3 regions of the Mycetocola sp. TRD_SC_2 genome follow, and region 1 is predicted to be linked to each of the others. Evidence: predicted binding sites of a transcription regulator. Region 1 holds the regulator's gene; each other region holds the start of a gene.

Region 1 (4,016 bases):
CCGACACCGAACTCGCACCCAGCCAGCGTCGTGCGCTCGAGGACGTCGTCAAGGTGAAGGTCATCGACCGCACCGCCGTGATCCTCGACATCTTCAGCCAGCACGCGAAGAGCCGTGAGGGCAAGGCGCAGGTCGAACTCGCGCAGCTCGAGTACCTGCTGCCGCGGCTCCGCGGCTGGGGTGACTCGATGTCCCGCCAGGCCGGTGGCCAGGTCGGTGGCGCCGGGGCTGGTATGGGTTCACGTGGTCCAGGTGAAACGAAGATCGAGCTCGACCGCCGCCGCATCCACACCCGGATGTCGAAGCTGCGCAAGCAGATCAAGGGTTACGGCCCCGCGCGTGAAGCAAAGCGCGCCAACCGGCACCGCTTCGAAGTGCCGTCCGTCGCGATCGCCGGATACACCAACGCCGGCAAGTCGAGTTTGCTCAACCGGATCACGAAGGCCGGTGTGCTCGTCGAAAACTCCCTGTTCGCCACCCTGGACGCGACGGTTCGCCGCACCCAGACCGAAGATGGTCGGCTCTACACGATCTCCGACACCGTCGGTTTCGTGCGCAACCTGCCGCACCAGCTCGTCGAAGCGTTCCGGTCGACCCTCGAAGAAGTCGCCGAATCGGATGTCATCGTGCACGTCGTCGACGGATCGCACCCCGATCCCGCGGCCCAGCTGATGACCGTGCGCGACGTCATCGGCGATGTCGGTGCCCGTGACATCCCAGAGCTCGTTGTCTTCAACAAGAGCGACCTCGTCAGCGATGACGACCGCCTGCTGTTGCGCGGCCTCGAGCCGAGCGCGATTTTCGCCTCTGCCCGCACGGGTGAGGGGATCGACGAGATCCTCACCGCGCTCGGGAACCTTCTGCCGAGTCCGTCGATCGAACTCGACCTCCTGGTGCCGTACGACCGCGGAGACGTCATTTCCATGCTGCACCGCCGTGGCCGGGTCGATCACCTCGACTACCTCGAGGAGGGCACCCACGTGCGTGCGATGGCATCCGAGGAGCTCGCCGCGCAGGTCGCGGAGTTCGCCCGCCAGGCCTGACACCTCCGGGGCTTTCGTCCCGCTTCACTCGGTCGGTTTCGGCTGTTCGCTAAGCTGCTCGGTCACTCTTGGTCGAAACTTGGGGCCCGTTGCAGCCGTTTTCGACCGAGCGCGGACTTCATCGGGCGGTGCGCCCCGGTTCTCGAAACCGAGTCGCTCGTAAAACGCGAGCGTCTCGTTCAGGTCGCGGCTGGGAAGAATCGGAACGGCGCGCTCGGACATGCCGAACACGATAGACCCGCCGGAGACGCACCGGAATGGCCGCTTCCACCGGTCGCGGGAGCGCCGCTAAACCGCGCGGAGAACCGCCACGATCTTGCCGAGCACGTCGGCCTCGTCGCCCAGAATCGGCTCGAAGCTCGAGTTGCGGGGGAGCAGCCAGGTGTGACCGTCGCGCTGGCGGAACACCTTCACGGTCGCTTCGCCATCGAGCATCGCGGCGACGATGTCACCGTTCTCGGCGGTCTGCTGCTGCCGGACGACAACCCAGTCGCCATCGCAAATGGCGGCATCGATCATCGACTCGCCGGAGACCTTGAGCATGAACAGGTCGCCCTTACCGACGAGCTGCCGGGGGAGCGGGAACACTTCTTCGACCTGCTGGTCTGCCGTGATCGGAACACCGGCGGCGATCCGGCCGACGAGCGGGACCATGGCGGCGTCGCCAACGGGCGTCTGATTCTCGAAGTCGGTTTCGGCTGACTGCGACGGCAGGTCGATGAGGATCTCGAGTGCGCGCGGCCGGTTCGGGTCGCGGCGGAGGTACCCGCTGAGTTCGAGCTGGTTGAGCTGGTGCGTGACGCTCGACAGCGAGGCGAGGCCGACGGCGTCACCGATCTCGCGCATGCTCGGCGGGTAACCCCGGGAGGTCACGGACCGCTGGATCACGTCGAGGATCGCCAGCTGCTTCTCACTCAGGCTCTTGCGGCGGCGCGTCGTTGGCTTCTCAGCGAGCACGCGCTTGGGTTTCGCAGAAGCTGCAGCACTCCCGGTCGTCGCAGCGGCATCCCTCTTGTTGAGCGTCATGTCACTCCCGTCTGGCGGGCGGGGCCGGCCAATGTCAGTGGTCGCTGGTTGAGTTTCAACCAGTAGTCAAACCCTAGCTTCGGTGCCGACTCGCAACAAACATTTGTTCGAGTGTGTCGAGACTATTTTCGATAAAAGTCCGAATACGGGGTTGAATGTTCGAACAATCGAATATATATTCGGAACACAGCTTCGTATCCGGCTCCCCCGACCGGGAGCCGGATACGAATACTCCGAAGCACCGCACCGCATCGCAACAGCACCGCATCGTCAGCACGCAGGAGGCACACCATGAGCACAGCAGTCATCACACCGATCCGCCCGGCACTTCCGTCCCGATCGGCAGCGATGCGACCGACGCCCGTCGCTCCCTCTCGCCAGCCCGAGACACAGCCGCAGCAAGCGGGCAAGCTGCGTCTCACCCGTCGTGGGCGAGTGGTCTTCACCTCTCTCGCGGCTGCGCCCCTCGTGGCGATCGCCGCCTGGCTCGGCGTCAACGCCCTGCCTGCTGTCGCAACCTCCAGTTCGAGCACCGTCGTGTTCGAGTACGAGACCATCGAGCCCGGCCAATCACTTTGGCAGCTCGCAGCAACCGTTGCACCCGAGTCAGACCCCCGCGACGTCATCGCGGACATCATGCGTCTCAACCAGCTCGAGACCTCCACGGTTTCTCCCGGCCAGCGCATCGCGATCCCGGAGCAGTACGCGAACTGAGCCATCACGGCGGCGGGCAGAAGCCCTGCCGGCCGCCGGTAAACTTGCCGGGTGAGTTCTCTCGAGTCCCTGCCCATCCGCGACGACCTTCGCGGCAAGACGCCCTACGGGGCTCCCCAGAAGAGCGTGCCGGTCGCGCTCAACGTGAACGAGAACACCCACGCGATCCCCGAAGAAGTGGCTCGCGACATCGTCACCTCGCTGGCGACTGCGGTGCTCGGGGCCAACCGGTACCCCGACCGTGAGTTCAGCACGCTCCGCGACAGCCTCGCGGGCTACCTCGGGCACGGGCTCACCCGGGAGAACATCTGGGCGGCCAACGGATCGAATGAAGTCCTCCAGCAGGTCCTCCAGGCGTTCGGCGGTCCTGGTCGCTCCCTTCTCGGCTTCGTACCGACGTATTCCATGTACTCGCTGCTCGCATCGGGAACCGGCACGACCTGGATCGGTGCCGAACGCGACCCCGAGTACGAACTCTCACCGGCAACAGCGGCCGCTGCCGTCGCCGAGGCACAACCGGACATCGTGTTCCTGTGCTCCCCGAACAACCCGACGGGCACTCCTCTCTCCCTCGAGACGATCGCCGCTGTTTACGACGCAACAGACGGAATCGTCGTGGTCGACGAGGCGTACGTGGAGTTCGCGCCCCACGACATCCCGAGCGCCCTGACCCTACTGCCCGGGCGGGACCGCCTGCTCGTCTCGCGCACCATGAGCAAGGCATTCGCGTTCGCGGGCGTCCGGGTCGGCTACCTCGCCGCGGACCCGGCGGTGACGGATGCTCTCCGTCTCGTCCGCCTGCCCTACCACCTCTCCGCGCTGACGCAGGCAGCAGCGACCGCGGCTTTATCGCACAGCGCAGCCATGCTCGCCATGGTCGACGACATCCGCGTGCAGAGGGACCGAATCAGCGCGGGTCTCACCGAGCTCGGATTCCACCCGTACCGCAGCCACAGCAACTTCGTTCTGTTCGGGGGAGTGGAGAACCCGCACGCCCTGTTCGAGGCGTTGCTGGAGCGCGGCATCCTGATTCGCGACATCGGCCTGCCCGGGTCATTGCGTGTGACGGCCGGAACCGAGGCGGAGACGACCGCATTCCTCGACGCCATGGCCGCGATAGGCTCGAAACCATGACCTCCGTAGAGCGCACCGCGCACGTCCAGCGTGAGACGAGCGAGTCCACCATCGACCTGTCGATCAACCTCGACGGCACGGGGACGAGCGACATCCACA
Region 2 (4,016 bases), 1.6 Mb from region 1:
GCGTATGAAGCGACGATGGAGACCTGGCCACCCATGGTGGCGTTGCTGGCGTTTGCGGGAAGGGAAACTTCGAAGACCACCGGGATGGTTGCATCCATCGGACTGAGATTCACCGTGCGGCTTGCGTTCGGGGTTCCGCTCCCGTTGTCTCCGTAGATGCTCTTGACCGTGACCGAGATGGCCGAGGCAAGGGCATTGTCTGCGGGAACGTTGGACGTCGCTGTGAGCGTCGGCGTCACGGTGAGGGCTGCACGCATGTTCGCTCCGATGAGCCGGACGGGGACTGTGGCTGTTCCGGTGATGGTGTCACCTGGGACGAGAGGGGAGCCTGTGTAGGTCACTGCTGTCGTGCAGGTGGAGGCGCAATTGACGATCTTGGCAGCCGTGAGGTTGATTCCGGTGGCTGTGCCCAAGTCGAGGGATCCGGACTGGATCTGCTGGGCCGCGCTGGTCGAGGAGTCAGACCAGAAGGCAAGGGAGCCGGTTCCGCCGAGGATCAGGAGGGCGCCAAGTGCGGCTGCGGTAGCGGTGCCGAGAAGAGTGCGGGTTGACTTCTTCATGGTGGCTCCTTCCGTCCGTGCGCTGCTTGGCTGCTGGTGTTGCTGGTCGTTCTGGGGTACAGGTGGTGTTGATGGTGCGGCAGAAAAATGGGCCCTGCCGTGTCGGGTACACGACAGGGCCCGTGGGATCAGCTCGAAAGCTGGTCCCGCCTCCGCTGCAAGGTGAAGCTAGTTGGCGTTACGCGACCTGGCTGACGAGATACGTCAGTGAGAACTGGAGCGCCTTGGCCGAGACGGTGCCATCGGGGTTCGTCATGTTGACCTTGCCGGCGATCGTGGAAGGAAAGTCAACTGTGATGACAACCGGGACGGTGACGGCAGTGGTCGGCGCGACAGCCGGCGTCGTGAGCGTCTGGCTGGTGACGACGAGAGCGTCCACCGCTCCGAGCGTGTCGCCGACCTTGGTGGTCACGGTTACTCCGGTGAGGGATTCGGTGTTGGCACGAGTGACCTGGAGCTGCGCCTTGAGGTTCTTTCCGACGAGCTTGACCGGGACGTTGATGGTGGTCTGCACCCGGTCGCCGGGGACGATCTGGTCGACTGCGGCGCCGACGACGCCAGCTGCGCTTACGTACTTCCAGTCGCTGCCCGTGGTGGGCGAGACGTCGAGCGTTCCGGTCGAGATGATCTGCGCGGCGCTGGTGTCGGTGTCGGACCAGTAAGCGAGGGTGCCGGCTCCACCGAGGAGGAGTGCTGCTCCGACTGCTGCTGCGACTGCTGCTGCGGTGGTCTTCTTCATGTTGAACTTCTTCATGGTGTTTCCCTTGGGCTGGCAGCGGAGGAGCTGCGGTGATGTTCTCGCCTTGCGCTTCGAACAAGATTGATACTTCCGAATGAAACCCAAGATGCGACCAGCGAACCCGCAAGGTTGGGAAAATTCCGGGCCCTAGGCGAAAGACTTGCTCAAGATCGACGCAATTTCGCGCCGCTGCGCCGATGAGAGCGCGATCACGCAACGGACGGCATCCGCAATTGATGCCGAATTCGTGACCTTCAGGCTCTCCCACAGCAGAAACCGCAGGCGTACCATCTGCGCTGAGGGGGCTGAACCTTGAAGGAGGGGACCGCGATGAAGCGTTCCTTTGCATTACTCATCAGCATGCTGCTCGGCGCTGTGTTTCTTGCGTCGAGCGGCCCTGCTGCCGCCGCTGCTCCGTACTGCGGCATCACCTGGGGCTCGCTTGCCGAATCCCAGCGGATTGGCTCGTCAGGTGCCTATCCGACCGGACTCCGCGCCGGCCAACACGAATGCTTCGACCGCATGGTCATAGACATCAACGGAAAGGTCCGCGGATTCGATATTCGATACGTCAGCGCAGTCAAACAGGACGGTTCGGGAACCGTAGTGCCGCTGCGAGGCGCAGCCGACCTCCAGGTCATCGCTCTCATAGCGAACTACACCTCGACCGGTCAGCAGATCTGGCGACCAGGCAACCCGAACGAACTCGTCACCCTGACCGGGTTCTCGACGTTCCGCCAGGTTGCGTATGCGGGAAGTTTCGAAGGGCAAACAACCTTCGGGCTCGGAGTTCGCGCGCGTCTCCCGTTCCGCGCTTTCATCCTGGACGGGCCACTTCACACGAGCCGCCTGGTCATCGACGTCGCGCATCGGTGGTGATCGCTGGGGAGGATCTGGAGCTCCGGTCCTCCCCAGACACCAGTTCCTATTTCGGTTATTCGCAAGAGGTGTGACTCTCGAACAAATGTCGGTGGTCGGGTGTTTACTGGGGGCATGGAAAGCACCGACGCTGTCCCAGACGACTCCCCCGACGAGAGTCCCGACGAGCCCACGCTCGACATTCACATCGAGCCCGCCACGGCGGCAATCATCGCCGACACCTCCCTCGCCCTGCTCGGTGCCGTCTCCCAGATCGATCGCCTCGAGGCCCGCCAGTCGGCCTGGAAGGCGGCGTTCATCGACCAGGCCCGTCGCATCGCGCTCATGACCGAAGAGGCCGTGATCACTGTTGGCAAGAACTTCTCGCCCGCCCAACGTCAAGACCTCGCCCGCCGCACTTTCGTCTCGGAGGTTGCGTGCGAACTCCGGATCCCGGAGCGCAGTGCCGTCGCTCTGATCGACGAAAGCGAAGCCCTGATGCACCACCTGCCGCTCACTCTCGCCGCGCTCCGCGAGGGCGAGATCACGTATCGTCACGCCCAGTACCTCATCGACGAGACGGCAACCCTCGATCCGGATGCCACGGAGCAGCTCGAAGACAGTGCCCTCCCCTTCGCACGCAACCTGACGCCGGCTCGGTTCCGGCAGAAGGCACGAACCCTCCGTGAGAAGTTGCGGCCCGAGTCCGCCGTCGACCGACGGGAGAAGTGCTCGAGCGATCGCAAGGTCGAGTTCATCCCGGCGCGCGATGGCATGGCCTGGCTCAACCTCTACACAACAGCGCCGGTCGCCGGGGCGTTGTTCACAGCGATCCGAACCCAATCGGTCAGCCTCCGGAGCCGGGTGGAGTCGCGTACGCTCGGGCAGCTCCATGCCGATGTGTGCGCCGACGCTCTGTTCGATGGCTTGATCGACAAGAGAGGCGAGGCTGAACCGTCCGTCTCTCAGCCGACGACTGCCACACCGAGAACACCCGAACGACGCCAGAGGTATCGCCCGGCACAAAGCCGGGCTCAGAACCGGTAGCCCCCTTCCGCAAGATCAAGCCGAACGTCACGGTGACGGTGCCGATGCTCTCCCTCCTCGGGAAGAGCGACGAGCTGGCCGCCCTCGACGGATTCGGCCCCATCGACATCGAAACGGCGCGCGAGCTCGTTGGTCAGGGTCTAACGGGTTGATGGCTCTGAAGAGTCTTCCGAAGTTGCCTCAGCGGGAGCAGCATCCGTCGACCTTGGCTCAGCGGTAGCAACAGACTCAGCACCCTTGCCACGTTTCTTCCCTCGCACAGCAACAACGACGAGGGTCACAACGGCATAGCCGATCAGCCCAACCCCGAGGCCCTGGGCGACCCAGGTGCGAGTGTCACTCGTCACACCGTTGGTGACGAACCCGATCAGCGGGAGCCAGTACCAGGCCTTACCGCGAACCTGTTCCTCGCGCACCAGTTCGGGATCGGGATTCGGGTTCGCATCGCCCTGCGTTTCGAGCCGCACACCGTCGGGGGTGACGTTGACGCCGATCACCCGGTGCGTGACAACATCCGGCTCACCCGACCGGATCTGGTACGTGATCGCGTCGCCGACCCTGATGTTCTCGAAGTCGATCGGTTTCACCACGACGGTCGTACCCGGGGGCATCGTCGGCCGCATCGAGCCGGTCAGCACGGTGTACGGCGTCGACCCGGTCAACCGCGGGACCAGCACAAACCCGATGATCAGGGCGCCGCACACGATGAGGACGATCCAGCTGACACTCTGCAGCAGGACGCTCCCGATCCGGCGAATCGCAGAGGGTCGCTTCTCGGGTCGTTCGGTCTGCGTTGCGTGGGCAATTCGAGC
Region 3 (4,016 bases), 1.5 Mb from region 1:
CCGAGCTCGGCGCCCCGAGCCCGTTCCCGATCCAGGCAGCGACCATCCCCGATGTCATCGCCGGTCGGGACGTCCTTGGCCGTGGCCGTACCGGATCAGGCAAGACCATTGCCTTCGGTGCGCCGCTCGTCGAGAAGCTGATGGAGAACGGTGGAGGCAAGAAGCGCGCCATGGGCCGCAAGCCCCGCGCCCTCATCCTTGCTCCGACCCGTGAGCTGGCACTTCAGATCGACCGCACCGTTCAGCCGATCGCCCGCAGCGTCGGCCTGTTCACCACGCAGATCTACGGCGGTGTTCCGCAGGCCCGCCAGGTCGGTGCCCTCCAGCGTGGTGTCGACATCATCGTCGGAACACCCGGCCGCATCGAAGACCTCATCGAGCAGGGTCGCCTTGACCTCTCAGAGGTGACGGTCACCGTCCTGGACGAGGCCGACCACATGTGCGACCTTGGCTTCCTCGAGCCGGTCCAGCGGATCCTCCGCCTCACGGCTCCCCGTGGGCAGAAGCTGCTCTTCTCGGCAACGCTCGACAAGGGCGTCGCGTCACTCGTCAAGGAGTTCCTGCCGAACCCGTCCGTGCACGAGGTCGCCGGTGAAGACCAGGCCTCAGCAACGATCGACCACCGCGTCCTCGTTGTCGAGCACCGCGACAAAGACCGCCTCATCGAGGAACTCGCGAACCGCGACGAGAAGACCCTGATCTTCTCGCGCACCCGTGCGTACGCCGAGCGTCTCGCGGACCAGCTGGAAGATGCCGGCATCCGTGCTGTTTCACTCCATGGTGACCTCAACCAGGCCCGTCGTACCCGCAACCTCGCGCAGCTCACCTCCGGGCGAGTGAACGTGCTGGTCGCGACCGACGTCGCCGCGCGTGGCATCCACGTCGATGACATCACCCTGGTCATCCAGGCTGATGCGCCCGACGAGTACAAGACCTACCTCCACCGTTCGGGCCGCACCGGCCGCGCCGGCAAGGAAGGAATGGTCGTCACGCTCATTCCGAAGGCACGCCAGCGCCGGATGACCGACCTCCTCGGCCGCGCCGAGATCGAGGCGGACTACGTCAACGCTCGCCCCGGCGACGAGATCGTCGAAGAGATCGCCGGTCGCATGACCAACGCGAAGCTCACGCGATAACACCTGCTGTACCGGAACACCCGTTCCGGACGAACTCACCCGCTCCACCGGGTGCTTTCGTCCGGGGCGGGTGTTTTCGTTGGTCGAGCGGTTCGGGTCGCGGCCTCAGAACAACATCGGCTGTTCGGTCGCCGGCAGGATGCGGGCACCCGTCGACCCGTCGTCGCTGGCGAAGGCGACGCGCTCACCATCGTCGTTGCGCAGCATCCCGAGCGCTTTCGATCGGATGCCGCCCGTCGACGGGTCCTCGCGCCCCCGCTCCAGCCCATGGGCGCGGATGAGCGGTGAGATGCGGTCGGCCAGCCACTTGCGGTACTCCTTGGGGGCGTACTGGCCGCGGGAGTAGAGCTCGGTGTACTTCGGAACCAGTTCCGGATGCTGTCGCTCCAGCCAGTGCATGAACCACGGCTTCACTCCCGGCTTGAGGTACAGCGAGGTGAAGAGCACGCTCGTGCCTCCCGCCTGCTTCACCCGCCGCAGTGCCTCATCGAGGTGTGCTTTGGTGTCGGTGAGGTACGGCAGGATCGGCATGAGGAAGACGCTGCAGTCGAGCCCGGCGTCGCGCACGGCGGTCACGGTCGCGAGCCGGGCCTTCGCCGAGGGGGTACCTGGCTCGATCGACTTCTGCAGTTCGTCGTCGTAAATGGCGATCGACATCGCCAGGTCGACCGGGACCGTCTGGGCGACCTCGGCGAGCAGTGGCAGGTCACGCCGGAGCAGCGTGCCTTTCGTCAGGATCGACAGCGGAGTGCCCGACCGGGCGAGCGCCTCGATGATTCCGGGCATGAGGCTGTACTTGCCCTCAGCGCGCTGGTACGGGTCGGTGTTGGTTCCGAGCGCGACGGGGTGCCGGCCCCAGCTCGGCTTGGCGACCTCTTTGGCGAGCACATCGGCCACGTTGATCTTCACGACCACCTGGTTGTCGAAGTCGTCGCCGGCGTTGAAATCGAGGTATGTGTGGGTCGGTCGGGCAAAACAATAGGCGCACGCATGGCTGCAGCCACGGTACGGATTGATCGTCCATCCGAACGGCATTTGCGACTGCCGGGGCACCCGGTTGAGCGCAGACTTGGCCAGCACCTCGTGAAAGGTGACCCCGGCGAACTCGGGCGTCGATACGCTCCGCACGAGGTTGTTGAGCTTCGCAAGACCCGGCAGCGCCGACGGCTCTTCGGTGCCCAGCTGTTGTGCATCCCATCGCATCTCTTCATTAGAACATAGATTCGAACAGGCGGCGCGTTCATCACCGATCTGTGGACAATCTCCCCCTTGAAATCTGTCGAGAGCGGCGTAGCATTTCTCTTACGAAGCGCAATTTTGAAGCGAAGGCCCCGCAGGGATTCACACGAATCCCTGCGGGGCCATCGCCGCGAAGGTGCTGCTTGCTCCGAGTGGGATCACCCGAGGTAGCCCGCCAGCACGAGAAGCCCTGCGCCGCACAACCAGAACAGCCCGACGAAGACACCATCCCGCGCGCGCAACGGGAGTGAGTGCCGCTCGGTGCGAGAGTCGTGGGCACCGAAGGCGCGCGAATCCATCGCGAACGAGACCCGCTCAGCGTGCCGGATAGCCCCCGCGAGCAGCGGAACGATGTAGCCAAGAACCCGACGGATGCCGGCGACCGGCCCGCGTCCTCCCGATACTCCCCGCACGCGGTGAGCCTGCCGGATCAGGTCGAGGTCGTGGCGGAACCGCGGCACGAAGCGGTACGCGGCCAGAGCCGTGTAGCCAACCCGGTACGGCACTCGAAGGTGCTGAACCGATGCGCGGACCAGGTCGGGACCGGTCGTCGTCAGCCCGGGGATAAGCGCGAGCGTGAGCACGGCGCCGAGCCGTAGTGCCGTCGCAAGTCCGATCAGCCACGCGCCCTGGAAGAACCGGAACTCTCCGAGCTGGAAGACGAGCGGCGTCGTGTCGACGCGCGAGGCATCCGTCCACAGTCCGAAGCTCAGCGAGAGCACAAGTACGACGGCTGGCAGGCCCGCAACGAGGAGAAGCAGCGCGCGCCACGAGAGTCGTGCTCCGGCGAGGATCGTGACCATAGCGAAGACGAGAAAGAGAAGAGGAGTCCACACGTCCCGCACGAGCAGTAACCACAGCATGAACGGCAGTGGAGCGGCGAGCTTCGCCAGCGGGTTGAGCCCGGAGAGAAAGTACCCGGGCGTGACCGTTGGTGGCGCAAACGGGTCGGTCATGCCGGTGCTCCCGGGAGATCGGCAATGCGGGTGATCGATTGCCACTCGGGATGACGGGTGACGCCCCGGAGTGCCCGGGCAAGTGGCGGCGGGCGGAGTCCGGCTTGGGCGATGAGCTCGGCGTCCCCGAGGATCTCGGCCGCCGGGCCGTACGCCAGCAGCCTGCCCGCCGCAAGAACGGCGACCGACGTTGCGTGTTCGGCAACGAGCTGCAGGTCGTGGGTCGCCGTGACGATCGTTCGTCCCGCCCGGTTCAGGTCAGAGAGCAGATCGAGCAGCTCACCGGCGCGCTCCCGATCCTGCCCGAACGTCGGCTCGTCAAGCACGAGGACAGGAGCGCCTGTCACAAGAACGGTGCCGACCGAAAGCCGGCGTTTCTGGCCACCGGAGAGGAGGAACGGGTGAGCATCCCGCAGGCTGGCGAGCCCGAACCGCTCGAGCATCGCGCTCACTGTCGACTCAACTTCTGCGGCCGACAACGGAGAGCGTCCCCCGGCAAGCAGGAGACCCCGGGCAAGTTCGTCCTCCACCGTGTTCTCGACGAACTGGTGCTCGGGGTTCTGGAACACGAACCCGATTCGAGCGGCCAGAGCCCGTACATCTGTGGTTGCAGGGTCCAGACCGCCCACACGGATTCGTCCGCGCGGCGGTGGAACGACCCCGGCGATCGCCTGGACAAGGGTCG

The links. Region 1 encodes LexA, which represses DNA repair genes until DNA is damaged. Its sites were predicted from a motif close to TCGAACANNTGTTCGA; they were not measured.
Region 2: a site for LexA is predicted at 2,256-2,271, ahead of ACWA1Q_RS12640 (DUF222 domain-containing protein). Genes of this name have one in related genera too.
Region 3: a site for LexA is predicted at 2,348-2,363, ahead of ACWA1Q_RS12315 (Rv2578c family radical SAM protein). Genes of this name have one in related genera too.

What each region holds. Positions count from the first base shown of each region.
Region 1 is NZ_CM143954.1:1,088,236-1,092,251, forward strand. It holds gene hflX (GTPase HflX) at 1-1,043, shown strand, start outside; gene lexA (transcriptional repressor LexA) at 1,332-2,069, opposite strand; gene ACWA1Q_RS05170 (LysM peptidoglycan-binding domain-containing protein) at 2,361-2,783, shown strand; gene ACWA1Q_RS05175 (histidinol-phosphate transaminase) at 2,835-3,917, shown strand; gene hisB (imidazoleglycerol-phosphate dehydratase HisB) at 3,914-4,016, shown strand, end outside.
Region 2 is NZ_CM143954.1:2,639,412-2,643,427, forward strand. It holds gene ACWA1Q_RS12625 (alternate-type signal peptide domain-containing protein) at 1-560, opposite strand, end outside; gene ACWA1Q_RS12630 (alternate-type signal peptide domain-containing protein) at 739-1,314, opposite strand; gene ACWA1Q_RS12635 (AMIN-like domain-containing (lipo)protein) at 1,630-2,178, shown strand; gene ACWA1Q_RS12640 (DUF222 domain-containing protein) at 2,293-3,204, shown strand; gene ACWA1Q_RS12645 (signal peptidase I) at 3,345-4,016, opposite strand, start outside.
Region 3 is NZ_CM143954.1:2,572,114-2,576,129, reverse strand. It holds gene ACWA1Q_RS12320 (DEAD/DEAH box helicase) at 1-1,136, shown strand, start outside; gene ACWA1Q_RS12315 (Rv2578c family radical SAM protein) at 1,242-2,339, opposite strand; gene ACWA1Q_RS12310 (energy-coupling factor transporter transmembrane component T family protein) at 2,534-3,331, opposite strand; gene ACWA1Q_RS12305 (ABC transporter ATP-binding protein) at 3,328-4,016, opposite strand, start outside.